Regions from separate parts of the Micromonospora cynarisoli genome, predicted to be linked through region 2. Evidence: predicted binding sites of a transcription regulator. Region 2 holds the regulator's gene; the other holds the start of a gene.
What was found. Region 2 encodes HspR, which represses chaperone genes until heat shock. Its sites were predicted from a motif close to TTGAGTNNNNNNNACTCAA; they were not measured.
Positions count from the first base shown of each region.

Region 1: the regulator HspR is predicted to act here: its motif matches at 5,330-5,348, upstream of lon (endopeptidase La).

Region 1 covers NZ_CP130426.1:1,328,491-1,339,015, forward strand. The annotation lists gene Q2K16_RS05550 (2'-5' RNA ligase family protein) at 73-600, opposite strand; gene Q2K16_RS05555 (DEAD/DEAH box helicase) at 700-2,415, shown strand; gene Q2K16_RS05560 (DoxX family protein) at 2,472-2,843, opposite strand; gene lon (endopeptidase La) at 2,970-5,306, opposite strand; gene Q2K16_RS05570 (histone-like nucleoid-structuring protein Lsr2) at 5,549-5,896, shown strand; gene Q2K16_RS05575 (hypothetical protein) at 6,110-7,375, opposite strand; gene Q2K16_RS05580 (hypothetical protein) at 7,681-8,553, opposite strand; gene Q2K16_RS05585 (DICT sensory domain-containing protein) at 8,691-9,800, shown strand; gene Q2K16_RS05590 (helical backbone metal receptor) at 9,817-10,525, shown strand, end outside.
Region 2 covers NZ_CP130426.1:4,584,776-4,595,300, forward strand. The annotation lists gene Q2K16_RS19710 (cation:proton antiporter regulatory subunit) at 42-542, shown strand; gene Q2K16_RS19715 (cation:proton antiporter) at 548-1,753, shown strand; gene Q2K16_RS19720 (hypothetical protein) at 1,929-2,360, shown strand; gene Q2K16_RS19725 (hypothetical protein) at 2,459-2,662, opposite strand; gene Q2K16_RS19730 (heat shock protein transcriptional repressor HspR) at 2,901-3,344, opposite strand; gene dnaJ (molecular chaperone DnaJ) at 3,373-4,563, opposite strand; gene grpE (nucleotide exchange factor GrpE) at 4,645-5,388, opposite strand; gene dnaK (molecular chaperone DnaK) at 5,425-7,299, opposite strand; gene Q2K16_RS19750 (ABC transporter) at 7,507-9,354, shown strand; gene Q2K16_RS19755 (GTPase) at 9,372-10,525, shown strand, end outside.

The DNA of each region.
Region 1 (10,525 bases), 3.3 Mb from region 2:
CAGCGCAGCAGTGATCCGCCGGGCGGTCGGACAGACCGTCGACGGGAGCGCTGCGCCCACCATAGACCACCGTCAGTCCGCCGGGAAGTCACCGCCCAGCGGCTGGACGGTCCGGGTGTCACCGTCGTAGCTGCGCGCCGCCACCAGGCGACCCACCGGCCGCTCCCCGCCGACCAGGGCGCGGGCGAGCCGCCGGTCGCGGTCGCGGAAGCGCAGCGCGAGGCTCAGGTGCGGCACCCAGTTCCCCGGGGCGTGCCAGGGCCGCTGCCCGTCCGCGCCGTCCAGCGCCGCCCAGACGGCGTCGTGCAGGGCGGTCAGCGCCGTACCCGGCCGGACCAGCCAGACCAGCGGGGCGCTGCCGTCGAGCACCGTCACCCGGTCCAGGGCGACCGGCAGCGGCAACGCGGTGACGAACAGGGCGGCGAGCCGGTCGGCCGCGCCGGGCGGGAACGCCTCGACGGCGGCCAGCGTCAGGTGCGGCCGATTCGTCGGGTGGCCGTGCCGGGCCAGGCTGGGCAGCCCCGCCGCGGACAGCCGGTCCCAGGCGGCCCGCACCGTCCGCTCCAGCGCCGGGCAGCAGAGCAGTTCCACCGTACGCACGCCCGTCAGGCTAGCCGGCGGACGGGCGCGGCTGTGCCGGTCGGCACGGTGGGGCCGGTCGGCGACGCGGCCCCACCGGGGTGATGGAAAACTTTGCCCATGAGTTCCGCACCCACACCGACCGACCTCTCCGCGCCCGACGACTCCGACGGCGGGCCCGCCTTCGTGGATCTCGGACTGCGTGCCGAGTTGCTGGGCGCCCTCGCCGCGCTCGGCTACGAGGAGCCGACCCCGATCCAGCGGGAGGCGATCCCCCTGCTGTTGTCGGGGCGGGACCTGCTCGGGCAGGCGGCCACCGGTACGGGCAAGACCGCCGCGTTCGCCCTGCCGCTGTTGCAGCGGATGCCTGAGGACCGTCAGGGCGGCGACCCGGTGTCGCTGGTGCTGGTGCCCACCCGGGAACTGGCCGTGCAGGTCTCCGAGGCGTTCCACAGGTACGGCAAGGATCTCGGTGCCCGGGTGCTGCCGATCTACGGCGGCCAGCCGATCGGCCGCCAGCTGCGCGCCCTGGACCTGGGCGTGGACGTGGTGGTGGCGACCCCGGGCCGGGCGCTGGACCACATCGCCCGGGGCACCCTGCGGCTGGGTTCGCTGGCCACGGTGGTGCTGGACGAGGCCGACGAGATGCTCGACATGGGCTTCGCCGAGGACATCGAGGCGATCCTGGAGCACGCGCCCGCGCAGCGGCAGACGGTGCTCTTCTCGGCCACCATGCCGGCCCGGATCGACGGGCTGGCCCGCCAGCACCTGACCGACCCGGAGCGCATCCAGATCGGGCGGGAGCAGCCGGTGGCCGGCGAGGCCCCCCGGGTACGGCAGAGCGCCTACATCGTCACCCGGGCGCACAAGCCGGCGCTGCTGGGCCGGGTGCTGGACGTGGAGTCCCCGACGGCGGCGATCGTCTTCTGCCGCAGCCGGGAGGAGGTCGACCGGCTCACCGAGACGATGAACGGGCGGGGCTACCGGGCCGAGGCGCTGCACGGCGGGATGAGCCAGGAGCAGCGGGACCGGGTGATGGGGCGGCTGCGCGCCGGCACCGCAGACCTGCTGGTGGCCACTGACGTGGCGGCCCGGGGGCTGGACGTCGAGCAGCTCACCCACGTGGTCAACTACGACGTGCCGTCCGCGCCGGAGTCGTACGTGCACCGGATCGGCCGGGTGGGCCGGGCCGGCCGGGAGGGGGTGGCGATCACCCTGGCCGAGCCCCGGGAGCACCGGATGCTCAAGACCATCGAGCGGGTCACCGGCCAGCGGATCACCATCGACAAGATCCCGACGGTGGCCGACCTGCGCACCCGGCGGCTGGCGCTGACCCAGGCGGCGCTGCGGGAGAGCCTGCTGGAGGACGACCTGGACCCGTTCCGGGTGATCGTCGAGTCGCTGTCGGACGAGTTCGACCTGATGGAGGTGGCGCTGGCGGCGGTCAAGCTGGCCCACGAGGCGGCCCTGCCGGGCTCCGACGACGAGGAGGAGATCCCGCAGGTGGCGGTCCGCCCGCCCCGGGAGCCCCGCTCCGGGTTCGACGGCCGGGGCGGGGATCGGCGCGGCGGCCGGCCCCGCACGGGCGGCACCGCGCAGGTCTTCATCGGCCTGGGCCGCCGGGCCGGGGTCCGCCCGCAGGACCTGGTCGGCGCGATCACCGGGGAGACCCGGGTGAGCGGCCGGGACATCGGCTCGATCGAGATCGCCGACCGGTTCTCGCTGGTGGAGGTGCCGCAGGGCGTCGCCGACGAGGTGATCGCCGGGCTGCGCAACAGCACCATCAAGGGCCGCAAGGCGACCGTGCGGCGCGACCGCGGCGGCGACGGGCGCTGACCCGGACGCGACACCGGCCCGCCTCCCCGTGCGGGGTGCGGGCCGGTCGCGGCGGCTCAGAGCGGATACGGCCCGAACCGGCCCCAGGCGACGAACGCCGCCAGGACCAGCAGCACCACGGTCATCACGGTGCCGGGGTGTTCCCTGGCCCGGACGTGCACCACGATCGCGCCGGCCATCACGATGACCAGCCCGACGGCGGCCAGCGGGGTGAGCACCGTGGCGATGCCGGCGAGGCCGGGCAGGACCAGCCCCAGCGCGGCCAGCAACTCGGCCGCGCCGAGCGCCTTGACCTGGAGGGGCGGGACGTTCCTCACCCACCCCATCCGGTCGAGCAGCTTCTCCTTGGGTTGGGTGAGCTTGGTCAGTCCCGCGCCGGCGAAGATCGCGGCGAGCAGGATCTGCACGATCCAGAGGAACACGTTCACGGGAGGTCGCCTCCGAGGGGTGCCACCGGACGGTGGCGGATGCGGGAAACGGGAGGGGTCCAGGCTACGGCCCGCAGCGGCCCCCGACGCCGGGTGGAACGTCGGGGGCCGTGCGGTCGGTTCCGGTCAGGCGGCGCCGACCGGTCGACCGCCGAGCGTGTCCGCGTCGATCTCGGCCGGGCGCAACGCCAGGGCGAGCACGTCGGCCACGTCGGCCAGGGTGTGCACGGTCAGCGCCTCACGCACCTCGGTGGGCAGGTCGTCGAGGTCCGGCTCGTTGCGGGCCGGGATGATCACCTCGGTCAGGCCGGCCCGGTGCGCGGCGAGCAGCTTCTGCTTCACCCCGCCGATGGGCAGCACCCGCCCGGACAGCGTGACCTCGCCGGTCATCCCGAACTCGGGCCGTACCGGCCGGCCGGTCACCAGGGACGCCAGCGCGGTGACCATGGTGATGCCGGCGCTGGGGCCGTCCTTGGGCACCGCACCCGCCGGCACGTGCAGGTGGATCCGGCGTCCGGCCAGGACGTTCGGGTCGAGGCCGTACCGCCGCCCGTTGGCGCGCAGGTAGGACAGCGCGATGTGGGCGGACTCCTTCATCACGTCGCCGAGCTGCCCGGTGAGGGTCAGCCCCGGCTCACCGTCCATGCTGGTGGCCTCGATGAAGAGCACGTCGCCGCCGGCGCCGGTGACGGCCAGGCCGGTGGCCACGCCGGGCACCGCCGTCCGCTCGGCCGACTCCGGGGTGAACCTCGGTCGGCCCAGGTAGCGGGCCAGGGTGTCGGTGTCGACCCGGACCGGGGCCGGGTCGGTGGCCAGGGCCACGGCGACCTTGCGCAGGATCTTCGCCAGGGCCCGTTCGAGCTGCCGGACGCCCGCCTCCCGGGTGTGCTCACCGGCGATCATCGCCAGCACCCCGTCGGTGACCGTCACCTCGTCGGCGGTCAGGCCGGCCCGCTGGAGCTGCCGGGGCAGCAGGTGGTCGCGGGCGATGGCGACCTTCTCGTCCTCGGTGTACCCGTCCAGGGTGACCAGTTCCATCCGGTCCAGCAGCGGGCCGGGGATGGTCTCCACCACGTTGGCGGTGGCCAGGAAGAGCACGTCGGACAGATCGAGGTCGACTTCGAGGTAGTGGTCGCGGAAGGTGTGGTTCTGGGCCGGGTCGAGCACCTCCAGCAGGGCGGCGGCCGGGTCACCGGCGTAGCCGACGGCGAGCTTGTCCACCTCGTCGAGGAGCACCACAGGGTTCATCGAACCGGACTCGCGCAGCGCGCGGACGATCCGGCCGGGCAGCGCGCCGACGTAGGTGCGGCGGTGCCCACGGATCTCGGCCTCGTCGCGGACGCCGCCGAGGGAGACCCGGACGAAGTTGCGGCCCAGCGCCCGGGCCACCGACTCGCCGAGGCTGGTCTTGCCGACGCCGGGCGGGCCGGCGAGGGCCAGCACCGCGCCGGAGCCGCGTCCGCCGACCACCCCGAGGTCGCGCTCGGCGCGCCGGTTGCGCACCGCGAGGTACTCCAGGATGCGGTCCTTGACGTCGGCCAGGCCGGCGTGGTCGGCGTCGAGCACCGCCCGTGCCGCCGTCAGGTCGGTGTCGTCCTCGGTACGCGTGCTCCACGGCATCTCCAGCACCGTGTCCAGCCAGGTCCTGATCCAGCCCGCCTCGGGTGAGGCGTCGCTGGCCCGCTCCAGCTTGCCGACCTCGCGCAGCGCCGCCTCGCGGACCTTGTCCGGCAGGTCGGCGGACTCCACCCGGGAGCGGTAGTCGGCGGAGCCGTCCGGCTCGTCCTCGCCGAGTTCCTTGCGGATCGCGGCGAGCTGCTGGCGGAGCAGGAACTCCCGCTGGGACTTCTCCAGCCCCTCCCGGACGTCGCTGTTGATCTGCTCGGTGACCTCCTGCTCGGCCAGGTGGTCCTTCACCCAGCCGACGAGCAGTTCCAGCCGGGCGGTTACATCAGGCGCGGCGAGCAGCTCGGTCTTCTGCGCCAGGCTGAGCCACGGCGCGTAGCCGGCGGCGTCGGCCAGTTCGGACAGGTCGGTCATCCGCTCCATCGCGTCGATGACCTGCCAGGCACCCCGCTGTTGAAGCACGGAGGTCATCAGGGCGCGGTACTCGCGGGCCAGGTCGCGGGCGCGGCCGGCGGGAGCGGGTTCGTCGAGGCGGGTGGCCTCCACCCAGAGGGCCGCGCCGGGTCCGGGGACGCCGGAGCCGATCCGGGCGCGGGCGAGGCCACGCACCACGGCGGCGGGTTCACCGTCGGGAAGGCGGCCCACCTTCTCGATGGTGGCGACCGTGCCGACGGGGCCGTACTCGCCGTCGATGCGGGGGACGGCGAGCAGTGTCTTGTCGCCGCTGGCCCGGGCGGCGTCGACGGCGGCCTGGGTGGTCGGGTCGAGGGTCACCGGGATGACCATGCCGGGCAGCAGGACGACGTCGGTCAGGGGAAGTACCGGAAGGGTTGCCATCGGACACCTGCCATCACTTGAGGTTGAGCGTGTCTCACTCAAGTCACAAACCGTGCCCCGTGTTCCAACCTGTGACCCAGGACACATTCCAGCCGCACCGCCGCCGCCGCCAGCATTGGCCGTACCCGGATTTCCCAGGATTGGCGCGACCCGCCAAATGAAAGAGAGGCATATTGTTGCGGATTTGCCGTCAGATACGTCAAACTCTTAGCACACCCCGATCACCACAGGGAGTAATGGCGATGGCAAGGAAAGTAATCACCGTTCTGACCGACGACCTCGACGGCGGAAAGGCCGATCGGACCGTCGAGTTCAGCCTGGATGGGGCGGCGTACACCATCGACCTCTCCGACGAGAACGCGGGGGTGCTGCGCAAGGCGCTCGACGCCTACATCACCGCTGGCCGTCGAATGGGCCGAGGTGCCGTCGAAGCCGGTCGCCCGGCCCGCCGCCCCGCCCGGCCCGGCGTCTCGGGAATGGACCGCGAGCAGAACCGCGCCATCCGGGAATGGGCGACCAAGAACGGACACGAAATCTCCGAGCGCGGGCGCATCCCGGTCTCGGTCGTGGAGGCGTGGAAGAACCGCTGACGGCGGGCCGGACCACGAACGGACACGCCGGGGTCACGCTGGGATATCAGCGTGACCCCGGCGTTTTCGTCCGTGTCCACACTTTCCACCCGGCGACCCCGCACCGAAAACGTCCGCCGGTACGCTGCCCGCCCGCCGGACGTGCCCGGCGGACACGGAACTGCGGGCCACCCCGGAGGTTCCCGGGATGGCCCGCAGTCGTCGCCGGTCGGGTCAGTTGACCCGGATGCGCACCACGTCGAAGGCGGGGGTCTGGTTGGCCCGCTCCATCATCGGCACCCGGTGCGAGCCGTCACCGGCCCAGACCGCGCACTGCGCCGTACCCGACTGCGGCAGGCCCGGGATCTGGATGGTCACGTCGTCGGCCTGGTTGCCGCCCTTGCCGTCCTCGGTGGCCACGAAGAACGCCGGCACGTCCTGCGGGTTCGAGGGCGCCTGGTTGGTGTTCTGGAGCATCCGGCAGGCGGTGTGGAAGTGACCGCGGGTCAGGCCCTGACCGTTGAGCACCGAACTCTCCAGGTAGTAGCCGCCCTGGCCGGCAGCCAGGAACCGGTCACGGACCAGGTTTCGGGTGGAGACCTTCAGGGTGAAGGCCTGGTTGCGCCGCACCTGGTTGGGGAACTGGGTGATCAGCAGCGACGGGTTGTTGGCCGCCGCGCCCACCTCACCGAACGCGGTGCTGACGCACCGGTTGCCGTTCTGGAAGCCGTCGTGCGCCTGCAACCGGCTGTTGGCGCAGTCCTTCGCCAGCACGCCCAGGGCGTTGCCGTTGTTCCCGCCGTTGTTGTTCTGGCCGCCGTTGTTCCCGTTGTTGCCGCCGTTGTTGTTCTGGCCGCCGTTGTTGCCGTTCTGGCCACCGTTGTTGGCGGCCACCTGGCAGCCGGCGAGCTGCTCCAGGCCCTGCGGGCGCTGGGCGAAGCGACCGATCGCGGTGGCGATCCGGTTCAGCGCCGACCGGCGCTTGTCGGCCAGCGGGCCGAGGATGGCGTTGTCGATGAACGCCTGACCGTTGCGCCCCTCCGCCGCCAGCCGCCTGTTGGCGTCGTCGATCTGGGTCTTGAGCAGGGCGAGTTCCTTGTCCACCTCGGCCTTGGCCTGGGCCGGGATCTGCGGCAGCCGGGGGGTGACCTCCGGGCAGGCCACCGTCGAGGCGAGGGTGGTCACCGGCGCGTTGCCGGCCTTGACGGCCTGGCACTCGGCGACGGACATCTGCCCGTCACCCCAGTGGTTGCGGACCCACCTGCCGTTCTGCCAGGTCTGGGTGGTGCTGCCACGCCCGCTCGGCGAGGTTGCACCGGGGCTCGGTGCGACGCAGGCCGACGAGACGTTGCGGGTCTGCTGCCTCGGCTTGTCCCCGGCCGAGGAGATCTGGGTGACGGCGGCGATACCGCCGAAGACGACGAGCGCACCGACCGCCGCCAGCAGCCGCTTGCTCCGCGCGTTACCGGATGACCGGCGTGCCCCTGTGGACCTGCGCATCGAATTGCTCTCCTTCTCGATCCGGTACCTGACTCGCGCCCCCGACGAGGAGACCCTTTCCGGGCCGGTCACCCCCGCCGGAGACACTGCGACGTTCCGGTCGCACGTCGATGGCCGACGATGCCTTTCCGCACCGTCCGCCGCGTCGGGTGGCGCGGCTGGGAAGATCCTGTCCATTCCCGCTTAGGTACGGGCCGGCATCGGCGAAGGTTCAACGCGGATCGAGGAATCCCCGACCGTTTTCCGGGCGGGCCGCAATGTCACCAACCGTCGCCGGAAAATGACGGCGGGTCGTTCGGCGGCGGTCAGTCCCCGCAGAGGTGATCGAACGCGAACGGGGCGGCCAGCTCGTCGCGCCGGTCCCGCAGGGCGCGGATCTGCCGGCGCAGGTCATCCCGGTCGAGCAGGGCCGGTTCCTCGTGCTCCGCCCCGGCCAGCCGGTCGCCCACCGCCACCGCCGCGAGATCCTCGGCCAGCCGGCCCGGGTCCACCCCGCAGCGCAGCCGCGCCTCGTGCACCGTGACCCGCTCCACCAGGCACCGGCCGGGACGCACCTCGACCCAGCTCCATCCCTCGGCCGTCCCGTCGCGCCAGCACACGTGCAACCCGCGCACGATCGGGTCGCTGAGCCGCCGCGACACGTACGCCTCGACGGCCGCCGCCCGGGACAGCGCGCCGAGGTCGTTGACCGGCCCGGTACGCCCGTCCGGCAGCCGCCCGACGATGTCCCGGAAGCCCACCGGGGTGTCGTCCGACCCGTCCGGGGCGGCCCCGGCGGCGTAGGCGCGCGCGTCGATGACGTACGTGACGATGCGTCGGCCGTGCCCGGCGGCCCGCAGCGTCGGCGAGCCGATCCGCAGCACCGGCAGGCCCACGGCGGCGCACACCGCGGCGGCCATCCGCCCGGCCCGCTGCCCGGCCGACCCCGGGGGCGCGGTCGGGCCGACGGTCAGGGCGAACAGCGGCACACCGGTGTCGGCCGCGCAGACGACGTGGTCGAACTCCTCGCGCAGGGCGGAACTCCACTGGTGCCCGGTGACCCCGGCCGGCCGGCGCGTCACCAGGTCACCGAGCCGGCGGGCGGCGTACACGGCCTGGCCGGCCCGGACGAACAGCGGCGCGGCACCGGCCGGGACCGGCCGCAGCCGGGCACCGTCGTCGGTGGCGGTACGCGTCATCGGAGGTCCGTCCGTGGCAGGCGAGGGTGACCGGCCGAGTCTAGGACGTCGACCGCGGTCACCGCCCCGCCGGTTCGGACGACGGACGCGGCACCAGGCGGTTGGTGCGCCCCGGGCGCGATCTCTACGCTCACGGGGTGCTGCACGACGGACCGGCCCCGGAACTGTTGACCAAGCGGAGTCTCGTCACGGTCTCCCACGCCATCGAGCGGTCGGCGCTGGCCACCGCCGAGGACGGCCCGCTGGTGGTGATCGCCCTGTTCCAGCGGATGCCGTACTTCCTGCGGGAGCGGGAACGCTACGCCCGGATCGCGGCGGGTGCGGCGGTCACCGTCGTCGGGCTGGTCGGGCAGCCACCGCCGGAGGTGCCCGCCGGGGCGTACCCGGTGACGCTCGACGACACCGAGGAGCTGGCCCGGGAGTGGAGCGTGGTGGCGCTGACCCCCCGGTTCGGGGCGAGCCTGGTGGCCCGGGACCGCCGGGAGGCGGTGCCGGCCGACACGTTGGAGCAGGGGCGGCTCTTCGCCGGCCGCTGGGGGTTCCGCCGCGACGAGGCGCTGCACGAGGTGATCCGGCTGCGCACCCAGCTCGGCGACCGGCTACCCCCGGCCGCACTGACCGCGATCGACCAGGTGCTGCACCGGGTGCGGGACCTGCCGGCGACCCCCGGGGAGAGCCGGGCCGAGGCGGCGTTACGGCTGATGGCCGAGCGCGCCGAACGCGCCCACCGCAGCGGTCCGGGCCGGCACGCCGAGCCGGTGGACGGCCCGCCGGGGCTGGTGGACGAGCCGACGTTGCGCCGCTGGACCGGGATGGACGGGGTGACCGCCGCCGGCACCCTGCCGGTGGCCCTGATCGGGGTACGCGTCGGTGAGCCGGCCGGCGCACCGGAACGGTTCGGACGCCGCAGCGCGGCACGCGAGGCACAGGCCGTGATCGCCGCGCTGACCGCCCCGCTGCGCCCGGTCGACCGGGCCGTCCGCCTCACCCCCGACGAGTACCTGCTGGTGCTGCCGGCGTTGACCCGGGAGGAGGCGTTGGCGGTGGCCGGTCAGGTGCACGACTGCGTCGCCGGGCTGGCCCGGTCGTACCCGTTCGTGTCCTTCGCGGTGCACACGGCGGTCACCGTGACCGACCGGCGGCCGTTGCCGGTGGCCGAGGTGCGGCACGCCGTCGAGTGGGCGGCCCGGGAGGGTGTGCCGGTGGCCACCGTGGCCCGGGAGACCGTCGCCAGCGCCGCCCACTGAGGACGGGGAGGACGACGTGCGGGTGGTCTCGTTGGTGCCGTCGCTGACCGAGGCGGTGGCGGTGACCGTGCCGGAGCTGTTGGTCGGCGCGACCGACTGGTGCGTGCACCCGGCAGGGTTGGACGTGGCCCGGGTCGGCGGCAGCAAGTACCCCGACCTGGACCGGGTCCGGGCGCTGCGGCCGGACCTGGTGCTGCTCAACGTGGAGGAGAACCGCCGCGTCGACGCGGACGCGCTCACCGCGGCCGGGGTGCCGGTGCTGGTCACCTACCCCCGGACCGTGCCGCAGGCCCTCGACGAGCTGGCCGGGGTGCTCGCCGCGCTCGGGGTCACCGGGGAGCCCGGCTGGCTGACCGACGCCCGCCGGGCCTGGGCCGCGCCCGCCGTCCCCGACGGCCCCCGGCGGGCCGTGGTGCCGGTGTGGCGGCGGCCGTGGGTGGTGCTCGGCGGGGACACCTTCGCCGGGGACGTGCTGCGCCGGCTCGGCGTGGTCAACGTGTACGACGACGACCCGGACCGCTATCCGCGTCCCGACCTCGACGCGCTGCGGGCCCGCCGGCCCGACCTGGTGGTCCTCCCCGACGAGCCCTACGCGTTCACCGCCGACGACGGGCCGGACGCCTTTCCCGGCGTCCCCTGCGCGCTGGTCTCCGGCCGCCACCTCACCTGGTACGGCCCGTCGCTGGCCGAGGCACCGGGCCTGCTCGCCGCCCAACTGGCCGCCC
Region 2 (10,525 bases):
CCGGCGGGCCGAGGTGGAGGGCAGGGTATAGCCTCTCGTCCGTGCGAGTACGTGTCGAACAGACCGCCCTACCGGGAATCGGCGTCCGTCATGACCTGATGACGGAGTCCGGTCGCCGGCTCGGGGTGGTCTCCCACCGCAATGGCCGCCGCGACCTGGTCCTCTACGACCCGGACGATCCCGACTCCTGTCAGCACGACATCCCGCTGACCGACGACGAGGCGGAGGCCCTTGCCGACATCCTCGGCGCGTCGCTGATGCTGGGTCAGCTCTCCGGTCTGCGCGAGCAGGCGGCCGGGCTGCTCACCGAACAGATCGCCATCCCGGCGGGGTCGAAGTACGTCAACAAGCGGCTCGGCGACACCAAGGCACGCACCCGGACCAGCGCCTCGATCGTGGCGGTGCTCCGACAGGGCGAGGTCAACGTCTCGCCCGATCCCACCTTCCGCTTCGCGGCCGGTGACGTGGTGGTGGTGGTCGGCACCCGGCAGGGTCTCGACGGGGTGACCGCCATCCTCGCCGACAGTGACCCGGACGGCTGAGGCGGATGCACGAAACCACAACTCTACTTGTCGAAGTCGGCGCTCTCCTCCTGCTGCTCGGGCTGCTCGGTCGGCTCAGCCGCCGGTTCGGCGTCTCCCCCATCCCGCTCTACCTGCTCGCCGGCCTCGCGTTCGGCCACGGCGGTCTGCTGCCGCTGGCCGCGAGCGAGGAGTTCTTCGCCGTCGGCGCCGAGATCGGCGTCATCCTGCTGCTGGTCATGCTCGGCCTGGAGTACAGCGCCAACGAACTGGTCGGCAATCTACGCTCGGCGGCCCCGGCCGGCCTGATCGACGCGGTCCTCAACGCCCTGCCCGGGTTCGGTTTCGCGCTGCTGCTCGGTTGGGGCTGGGTGGCAGCCGTGGTGCTCGGCGGCATCACCTGGATCTCGTCCTCCGGGGTGATCGCCAAAGTGCTCGGCGACCTCGGCCGGGTCGGTAACCGGGAAACCCCGGTCATCCTCTCCGTGCTGGTCATCGAGGACCTGGCGATGGCGCTCTACCTGCCGCTGGTGACCGCGCTGCTGGCCGGTGTGGGCCTGGTCAAGGGCGGCATGGCGCTGGGCATCGCGGTGCTCACCGTGGTGGTCGTGCTGGTCGTCGCCATCCGCTTCGGCCACCTGATCTCCGCCGCCCTGTCGGCGAAGGACCCGGAGGCGCTGCTGCTCGGGGTGCTCGGCCTGACCCTGCTGGTGGCCGGGATCGCCGCCCGGCTCCAGGTCTCCGCCGCCGTCGGGGCGTTCCTGGTCGGCATCGCCCTATCCGGGCCGGTGGCGCACCACGCCACCGAGCTGCTCTCCCCGCTGCGGGACCTGTTCGCCGCCGTCTTCTTCGTCTTCTTCGGCCTGGTCACCGACCCCCGGGACATGCCGCCGGTGCTGCTGCCCGCGTTGCTGCTGGCCGTGGTCACCATGGGGACGAAGCTGGTCACCGGTTACCTGGCGGCCCGGCGGGCCGGGATCGCCGAGCCCGGCCGTTGGCGGGCCGGCTTCGCCCTGATGCCCCGTGGTGAGTTCTCCATCGTCATCGCCGGTCTCGCGGTCGCCGCCGGCACCGTCGAGCCCCGGCTGGCGGCGCTCGCCACGGCGTACGTGCTGATCACCGTGGTCACCGGCCCGATGCTCGCCCGACTGCCCGACATGCCCTGGTTCAAGCAGCGGCTCCGGCGGAGGATCGCCGCCCGCCAGCCCCGACCGGTGCCCGCCACGGAGTGAGTTTCGCCTGGCCAGGTCGACCACACGGGTCGGCCTGGCCAGGGCATCCGTTGTCGAATTGCTTCCCGGCAGGTCTTCCGCCGGCCGGGTGGCGGCGGCTAGCGTTGCGCCCCAGCAGACCAGGGGCTCGCGGGCGGACGGAGGCATCCCGCGGGCGTGAGCGGGAAGGTTGCCGGTGAGCGCGCACGGTCCGACGTTCCGCGGCTTCGCCAACCCCGTCGACCCGTCACCGGCGGAGTTGCGGGCCTGGGCGTACCAACCCGACTCGGTGCCGTTGACCTCGCTACCCCAGGACTGGGACCTGCTGGTGGCGGGTGATCACCTGGTGCTCACCCTCTTCGAGCTGGCGCGGGACCCGGCCTGCCCGGCGCGCCGTTTCGCCCTGCACTGCCTCTACATCTACGCCGCCGACGGCATCCGGACGAAGTTCCGCGCCCATCCCCGGCGTCGGTTCCGCAAGCTGGTGGAGCAGGCCGAGCGCGACGGCGACGAACTGGTGCGCAACTGGGCGCACAACAGCCGGATGCTGCTGGCCCGGCAGGAACTGTTCACCTACCACGACTGGTGCGAGGGTGGCCTGGTCCGGGACAACCGCCGCCTCGGCTGACGTCGCGGTCGGGCCGGGCCCGTCCGCACCGCGCCCGGACGGCGAACGGGCCGGGGCCCCCCGTGGGTCCCGGCCCGCACGTCGGCGGATCGTCAGCGTCACGATCCGCCCTGCTCACGGCGTTTCGCCTCGGTCTGCTTCCGGTCCTTCCCGGGAGCGTTCCGGTCGGCGAACCTGCCGTCCTTCACCGTGTCGGAGAACTTGCCCTCGGTGACCCGGTCGAACTTCTCCCGGACGTTCTCGGCCACCCGGTTGAGCCGTTCCTCCGCCTGCCGGGCCAGGTTCTTCGCCGATTCCGCCACGGTTCCCCCCACCCTCAGAGTCCGGATTAGTCCGCTTACGCCTGATTCACAGGTTAACGGGACACCCCTGCCCGTGGCGGGGGAATGCGTAATCCCCGCCGGCTGGAGTCCCCGCCTCGGGAGATCCACTCCAGATACGCCGAATAGCGGCATCCCGTCGAGGGGACACCGCTATTCGCAGCCAGAAGTGTCGATCATGCCGGGCCGGCCCCGGACGGCGCGGCGGAGCAGCGGAGGATCAGCGGCCGGGGGCGCGGCGGGGACGCCACACCACCAACGCCGTCGAGGTCCGGTTCGTCGGCACCAGGTCGCCCCGGGAGAACCCGCTGGCCAGCGTCTCCAGCTCGGCGATCCGCCGGTACGCGGCGGCCAACTCCGCCTCCAGCCGGGCCACCCGCTGCTGGGCCTGCTCCACCAGGCGTTCCAGCCCGATGATCCGCTTCACCCCGGCCAGATTGACGCCCTCGTCCTGGCTGAGCCGCTGCACCTCGCGCAGCAGGACGACGTCCCGCACGCTGTAGCGTCGGCCGCCACCGGCCGCCCGGCCGGCCTGCACCAGGCCGAGCCGGTCGTACTGGCGCAGCGTCTGCGGGTGCATTCCCGCCATCCGTGCCGCAACCGAGATCATCAGCACCTTGGCCTCGTAGGCAGGGTCACCCGAACCCACGAACCCGTCCGACATCCCACTCACCTCCGCACCCGTCCACCGGTCAACCGACCCGACGCACCCGCGCGTCGAGATGCTCCCGGGCCGCCGGCGGCGTCGCGTCGGCGAACGACTCCAGCGCCGCCCGCGCCTCGTCCGACACCGTCGCCGGCACCACCACGTCCAGCGTGACCAGCAGGTCGCCGGCCCGCCCGTCCCGTCGTACGACACCCTTGCCCCGGGCCCGCAGCACCCGCCCGGACGGGGTGCCCGGCGGGACGCGCAGGGTCACCGCGCCGTCCAGCGTCGGCACCCGCAGGTCGGTGCCGAGTACCGCCTCGGCGAAGGTGATCGGCACGGCCAGCGTCAGGTCGTCACCGGTACGCCCGAACAGGTCGTCCGGCCGGACCTTCACCTGCACGAACAGGTCGCCCGCCGGCCCCCCGCGCTGCCCCGGCTCGCCCCGCCCGGCCAGCCTGATCCGCTGGCCGTCGGCCACCCCGGCGGGGAACCGGACGGTGAGCGTGCGGGTCTTGGTGACCCCGCCGGTGCCCTGGCACTCGGGGCACTTCTCCTCGACGACCGTCCCGACGCCCTGGCAGTTGCGGCACGGCTCGGAGAAGCTGAACGACCCCTGGTCCCGGGTGGTCACCCCGGCACCGTGGCAGACCGGGCAGGCGGTCGGCTGGGTGCCCGGCTTCGCGCCGTTGCCGTGGCAGGTGTCGCAGACCCCTGGCGCGCGCAACGTCAACGGCAGGGTGACACCCCGGACGGCGTCGCCGAAGTCGAGGGCGACCTCGGCCTCCACGTCCCGGCCCCGGGCCGGGCCACGCGCCCGGGTCGGGCCGGCGGCACCGCCACCGCCACCGCCACCGGAGAAGATCGAACTGAACAGGTCGGTGAAGCCGCCGCCACCGAACCGGCTGTCCCCGCCACCGCCGCCGAACAGGTCGGAGACGTCGAACGGGGTCCCGCCGGGCTGACCCGCGCCGCGCGCGCCCCGACGGAACGCGCCCGAGCCGAACAGCGAGCGCATCTCGTCGTACTCGCGGCGTTTGGCGTCGTCGCCGAGCACCGCGTACGCCTCGGAGACGGCCTTAAACCGCTCCTCGGCCTTCGGGTCACCGGGGTTGTGGTCCGGGTGCGACTCCCGGGCCAGCTTCCGGTACGACTTCTTGATCTCGTCCGAGGAGGCGGACTTCTCCACGCCCAACGTGGCGTAGAAGTCCTTCTCGATCCAGTCCTTGGAACTCACCGGTCCACCCCCTTCCGTGAGATGTGGCCCGGTCGCCCCGCCCACCGTTGCGGGCGGGCGGGGCGACCGGATGGCCGTGCACTATTCCGGGTCGGCGACCGCGACCATGGCCGGCCGCAGCAGCCGCTCGCCGAGCAGGTAACCCCGACGCATCACCTGCACGCAGGTGGGCTCGTCGACGTCCGGTGAGGTCTGGTGCGCGACCGCCTCGTGCCGGGTCGGGTCGAACGGGTCGCCCTGCTCGCCGAAGGGCGTCAGGCCGAACTTGCCCAGTGCCGTGGTGAGCTGCTCGGCCACCGTGCCGAACGGCCCGACCAGGTCGCCGTGTTCCCGGGCCCGGTCCAGGTCGTCCAGGATGGGCAGCAGCGCGGCGAGCACCGAACCGGTCGCCTGCTCCTGGACCACACCCCGGTCCCGGTCCACCCGCTTGCGGTAGTTGGCGTACTCCGCCGACACCCGTTGCAGGTCCCGGGTCCGCTCGTCCAGCTCGGCCCGGAGGGCTTCCAGCTCGGCCCCGAGCGGGGAGCCCGTGGCGCTGCCGTCGACCGGCTGCGCGGGGGCGTCCACCACCGGCGGACCGGTCGGCGCCGGATCGTCGAGGGCGGTGGCCTCGGTCTCGATCTCGTCGACCACCACCTCGGACTCCTCGACCAGCCCCTCGGCCGGGACGTCGGCCCCGGCGTCGGCGGCGGCGGGCGTCTCCTCGGTCTTGCCGAGCTTGCGGTTGTCCCGGATGACGACCCGCGGCCCGTCGTCGGTGGGCGCGGAGCCACCCGGCGTCGACCCGGAGGTGCCCGGGTCGGCGGCTCGTGGCTTCTCCGTCATACGACTACCTCGTTCCCTGTGCGGTGGCGCGGACCGTCACTTCTTGTCCTCGTCCACGATCTCCGCGTCGACCACGTCGTCCGGGCCGCCCGCCTTCGGGGCCCCGGCGGCACCGGCGGCACCGGCTCCGGCACCCGCGCCCGCACCGGCCGCGCCCGGCTGCTCCCCCTGCTCGGTCTGCTGCGAGTAGAGCAGCGAACCGGCCTGCTGGGAGACCTGGGCGAGCCGCTCGTGGGCCGCCTTGATCTTCTCGATGTCCTGGCCGCCGAGCGCGCCGCGCAGCTCACCGAGGGCCTCGTTGAGCTGCTCCCGGTTCTCCGTGGGCAGCTTGTCGCCGCTCTCGGCGAGGAACTTCTCGGTCTGCCACTGGAGCGCCTCGGCCACGTTGCGGGTCTCGGCCTCCTCCCGGCGACGCTTGTCGTCGTCGGCGTGCTCCTCGGCGTCCCGGCGCATCCGCTCGATGTCGTCCTTCGGCAGCGACGAGCCGCCGGTGATCGTCATCTTCTGTTCCTTGCCGGTGCCCAGGTCCTTGGCGTGCACGTTGACGATGCCGTTGGCGTCGATGTCGAAGGTGACCTCGATCTGCGGCACGCCGCGCGGCGCCGGCGGGAGGCCGGTCAGCTCGAAGGTGCCGAGCTTCTTGTTGTACGCCGCGATCTCCCGCTCGCCCTGGAACACCTGGATCAGCACCGACGGCTGGTTGTCGTCGGCCGTGGTGAAGACCTCGGAGCGCTTGGTCGGGATGGTGGTGTTGCGCTCGATGAGCTTGGTGAAGATGCCGCCCTTGGTCTCGATGCCCAGGCTCAGCGGGGTCACGTCGAGCAGCAGGACGTCCTTGACCTCACCCTTGAGCACGCCCGCCTGCAGGGCCGCGCCGACGGCGACGACCTCGTCCGGGTTGACGCCCTTGTTCGGGTCGCGGCCGGTGAGCTGCTTGACCAGGTCGGTCACGGCCGGCATCCGGGTGGAGCCGCCGACCAGGATCACGTGGTCGACGTCGGCGATCTTGATGCCGGCGTCCTTCACGGCCTGCTCGAACGGGCCCTTGCAGCGGTCCAGCAGGTCCTGCGTCATCCGCTGGAACTCGGCGCGGCTGAGCGTCACGTCCAGGTGCAGCGGGCCGGCCGAGCCGGCGGTGATGTACGGCAGGTTGATGTTGGTGGTGGTGGCCGCCGACAGCTCGATCTTGGCCTTCTCGGCCGCCTCGCGGAGCCGCTGGAGCGCCATCTTGTCCTGGCCCAGGTCGATGCCGTGCTCGCCCCGGAACGTCTTCACCAGGTGGTCGATGATGCGCTGGTCCCAGTCGTCGCCGCCGAGCTGGTTGTCACCGCTTGTCGACTTGACCTCGACGACGCCCTCGGCCAGCTCCAGCAGGGACACGTCGAAGGTGCCGCCACCGAGGTCGAAGACCAGGACGGTCTGCTCCTTGGAGCCCTTGTCCAGCCCGTACGCCAGGGCCGCGGCGGTCGGCTCGTTGACGATCCGCAGCACGTTGAAGCCGGCGATCTCGCCGGCCTCCTTGGTGGCCTGGCGCTGGCCGTCGTTGAAGTAGGCGGGCACGGTGATCACCGCGTCGGTGATCTGCTCACCCAGGTAGGCCTCGGCGTCCCGCTTGAGCTTCATCAGCGTGCGCGCCGAGATCTCCTGCGGGGTGTACTTCTTGCCGTCGATGTCGACGGTCCAGTTGGTGCCGATCTCCCGCTTGACCGAGCGGATGGTCCGGTCCGGGTTGGTCACCGCCTGGCGCTTGGCGACCTCACCGACGAGCACCTCCCCGTTGCGGGCGAACGCGACGATCGACGGGGTCGTCCGCGAGCCCTCAGCGTTGGCGATGACGGTGGGCTCACCGCCCTCGAGAACGCTGACGCAGGAGTTCGTCGTGCCGAGGTCGATACCGACCGCACGTGCCATCTTCGCTTCCTCGCTTCGTAACGGATGGGCAGGTCAGAGGGCCTGCCCGGCGGGCCGCCCGGAGCGACCGCACCACAAGTTGAGTGAACTTGACTCAATAGTGCCACGCGATCGCCAAAGCGCAAGTCGAGTTGAGCCGACCCGACGCAACCTGACCGTTACTACCCTCCGGTTGTCTCTGTTGCATCGGTCGGGCACGCTTTAGCGGTGACGACGCACGGCGATCCCGCCACCCGGTCCGGCGCGCCCCCCGTCGCCGCCCGCACCGGGTCGTCGGAGACCGACGAGACGCCGCCCGGCCCCACCGGAGACGGCCTGCCCGCCGCCCTCACCGGCCTGCGGGCCGCGATCGGTGCGGCCCGGTTCCCGCTGGCGCTGCCCTCGGCCGAGCCGGCGCGGCACACCGGCCGGGCGCTGACCGACCAGCTCGACGACTACCTGCTGCCCCGGCTGGCCCGACTCGACGCCCCGCTGCTCGTGGTCGTCGGCGGCTCCACCGGCGCGGGCAAGTCCACCCTGGTCAACAGCCTGGTCCAGGCCCGGGTCAGCGCCGCCGGGGTGCTGCGCCCCACCACCCGCTCCCCGGTGCTGGTCTGCAACCCCGCCGACGCCGCCTGGTTCCGCCAGGGCGAGCTGCTGCCCGGCCTGACCCGCACCAACGAGCCCAGCGAGGACCCGGGCACCCTGCACCTGGTCACCGCCCCCGCGCTCGCACCGGGGCTGGCCTTCCTCGACGCCCCCGACATCGACTCGGTGGTCGACGCCAACCGTGCCCTCGCCGGCCAACTGCTCGCCGCCGCCGACCTCTGGCTCTTCGTCACCACCGCCGCCCGGTACGCCGACGCCGTCCCCTGGGAACTGCTGCGCACCGCCCGCTCCCGGGGGGCCTCGATCGCCATGGTGCTCGACCGGGTGCCCCCCGAGGCCGCCGACGAGATCGCCGCCCACCTGTCCGAGATGCTCGCCGCCCAGGAGCTGGGCGCGGCGCCGCTGTTCGTCCTGCCCGAGACCTGGGTCGACGGCCAGGGTCTGCTGCCCGACCGGGTGACCGCGCCGCTGGGCGGCTGGTTCGCCCGGCTCGCCGCCGACGCCGAGGCCCGCGCCGCCGTGGTCCGGCAGACCCTGGACGGTGCGCTCGCCTCGCTGCACCCCACGGTCGAGGCGCTCGCCGACGCCGCCGACGAGCAGGTGGCCGCCGCCGACGCGCTCGACGACCGGGTCCGGGCCGCCTACCAGGCCGCGCACCGCACCGTGACCGAAGGGCTGAAGGACGGCCGGCTGCTACGCGGCGAGGTGCTCGCCCGCTGGCAGGAGTTCGTCGGCACCGGCGAGTTCTTCCGGACGCTGGAGGCCCGGATCGGCAGGCTGCGCGACCGGCTCGTCGCCGCGGTCACCGGCCGGCCCGCCACCCCCGCCACCGAGCTGCGCAACGCCATCGAGTCACAACTGGTCACCCTGCTGCGCGGGGTCGCCGCCGAGGCGGCGGAGCACACGTACACCGCCTGGAAGGCACACCCGGCCGGGGCCGCACTGCTCGAACCGCCGCTGGCGCACGCCTCGGCCGACCTGCCCGAACGGGCCGAACGGCTGGTCCGGGACTGGCAGCGTGCCGTGTTGGAGCTGGTCCGCGACGAGGGCGGCGACCGGCGGTTCGTGGCCCGTACGGCCGCGTACGCGGTCAACGCCACCGGGCTGGCCGTGATGATCGCCGTCTTCGCCTCCACCGCGTTCATCCCCACCGGTCTGGAGGTGGCCACCGGAGCGGGCACCACCGTCGCCGCGCAGGCCGTGCTCCAGGCGATCTTCGGCGACCAGGCGGTGCGTACCCTCGCCGCGAAGGCCCGGGACGACCTGCTGGAGCGGGTCCGCGCGCTGCTCGACGAGGAGGCGGCCCGCTACCTGACCCGCACCGACGCCGCCCGGCCCGGTCCGGAGGCCGCCGCCGGCCTGCGCCGGGCTGCCGCCCGGGTCGAGCTGGCCCGGCACCGCAGCGGCCTCGCCGACCAGGCCGGCCCGGCGCTACCGACCCCGACCACCGAGGACGGCATCCGGTGACCAACATCGTCGGCCGGATGCGCGAGGCGCTCCGGGGTGACCAGCGGGTCGACGCCGACGCCCTGGTGGCCCGGCTCGACGCGGTGCGCCGGTTCCTCGACGCGGTCGACGGCGAGGTGCCCGACACCCGGCTGGTCGGCGCGCACACCCTGGTCGAGCGGGCCGGCACCCGGTTGTCGCTGTCCCGGGACCACACCGTGGTGGCGCTGGCCGGGGCCACCGGCAGCGGCAAGTCCAGCCTGTTCAACGCCCTGGCCCAGCTGGAACTCTCCCCGGTCGGGGTGCGCCGGCCCACCACCGGCGTCGCGCACGCCTGCGTGTGGGGGCCGCTGGACGGCGGCAACCGGCTGCTCGACTGGGTCGGCGTGCTGCCCCGGCACCGGTTCGTCCGGGAGAGCGCGCTGGACGGCGACGACGAGTCCGCCCTGCACGGGTTGATCCTGCTGGACCTGCCCGACTTCGACTCGGTACAGCGGTCCCACCGGCTGGAGGTGGACCGGCTGCTCGGCCTGGTCGACCTGGTGGTCTGGGTGGTCGACCCGCAGAAGTACGCCGACCGGGTGATCCACACGAGCTACCTGCGCGAGTTCCACAGGCACCGGGACGTGACGGTGGTGGTGCTCAACCAGGCCGACCGGCTGCCCCCGGCCGAACTGCCCCGGGTGCTGGCCGACCTGCGTCGGCTGCTCGACGTCGACGGGCTCGACGGGGTGCCGCTGCTGGCCACCACGGCTGTCGAGCCGGACGGGATGACCGGGCTGCGGGAGGCGCTGGAACGGGCGGTGTCGGACCGGCAGGCCGCGCTGCGCCGGCTCTGGGGCGACGCCGACACGGTGACGGCCGCGCTGGGGGAACTGGTCGCCGTCGAGGCCCCCGGGCACACCCCGGACGCGGAGACGATCCGCACCCTGGACCGGGCGCTGGCCGACGCGGCCGGGGTGCCGACGGTGGCGGGAGCGGTCGAGGGGGCGTACCGGCAGCGGGCCGGTGCCGCGACCGGCTGGCCGCCGGTACGCGGGTGGCGGCGGCTGCGCCCCGACCCGCTGCGCCGACTGCACCTGCCCGGCCCGGCGACCGACCCGCAGCAGCCGGCGCAGCCCCCGCTCGCGGCGACGTCGGTGCCCGGTCCGACGGCCGCCCAGCAGTCCGCCCTCGGGTTGGCCATCCGCGC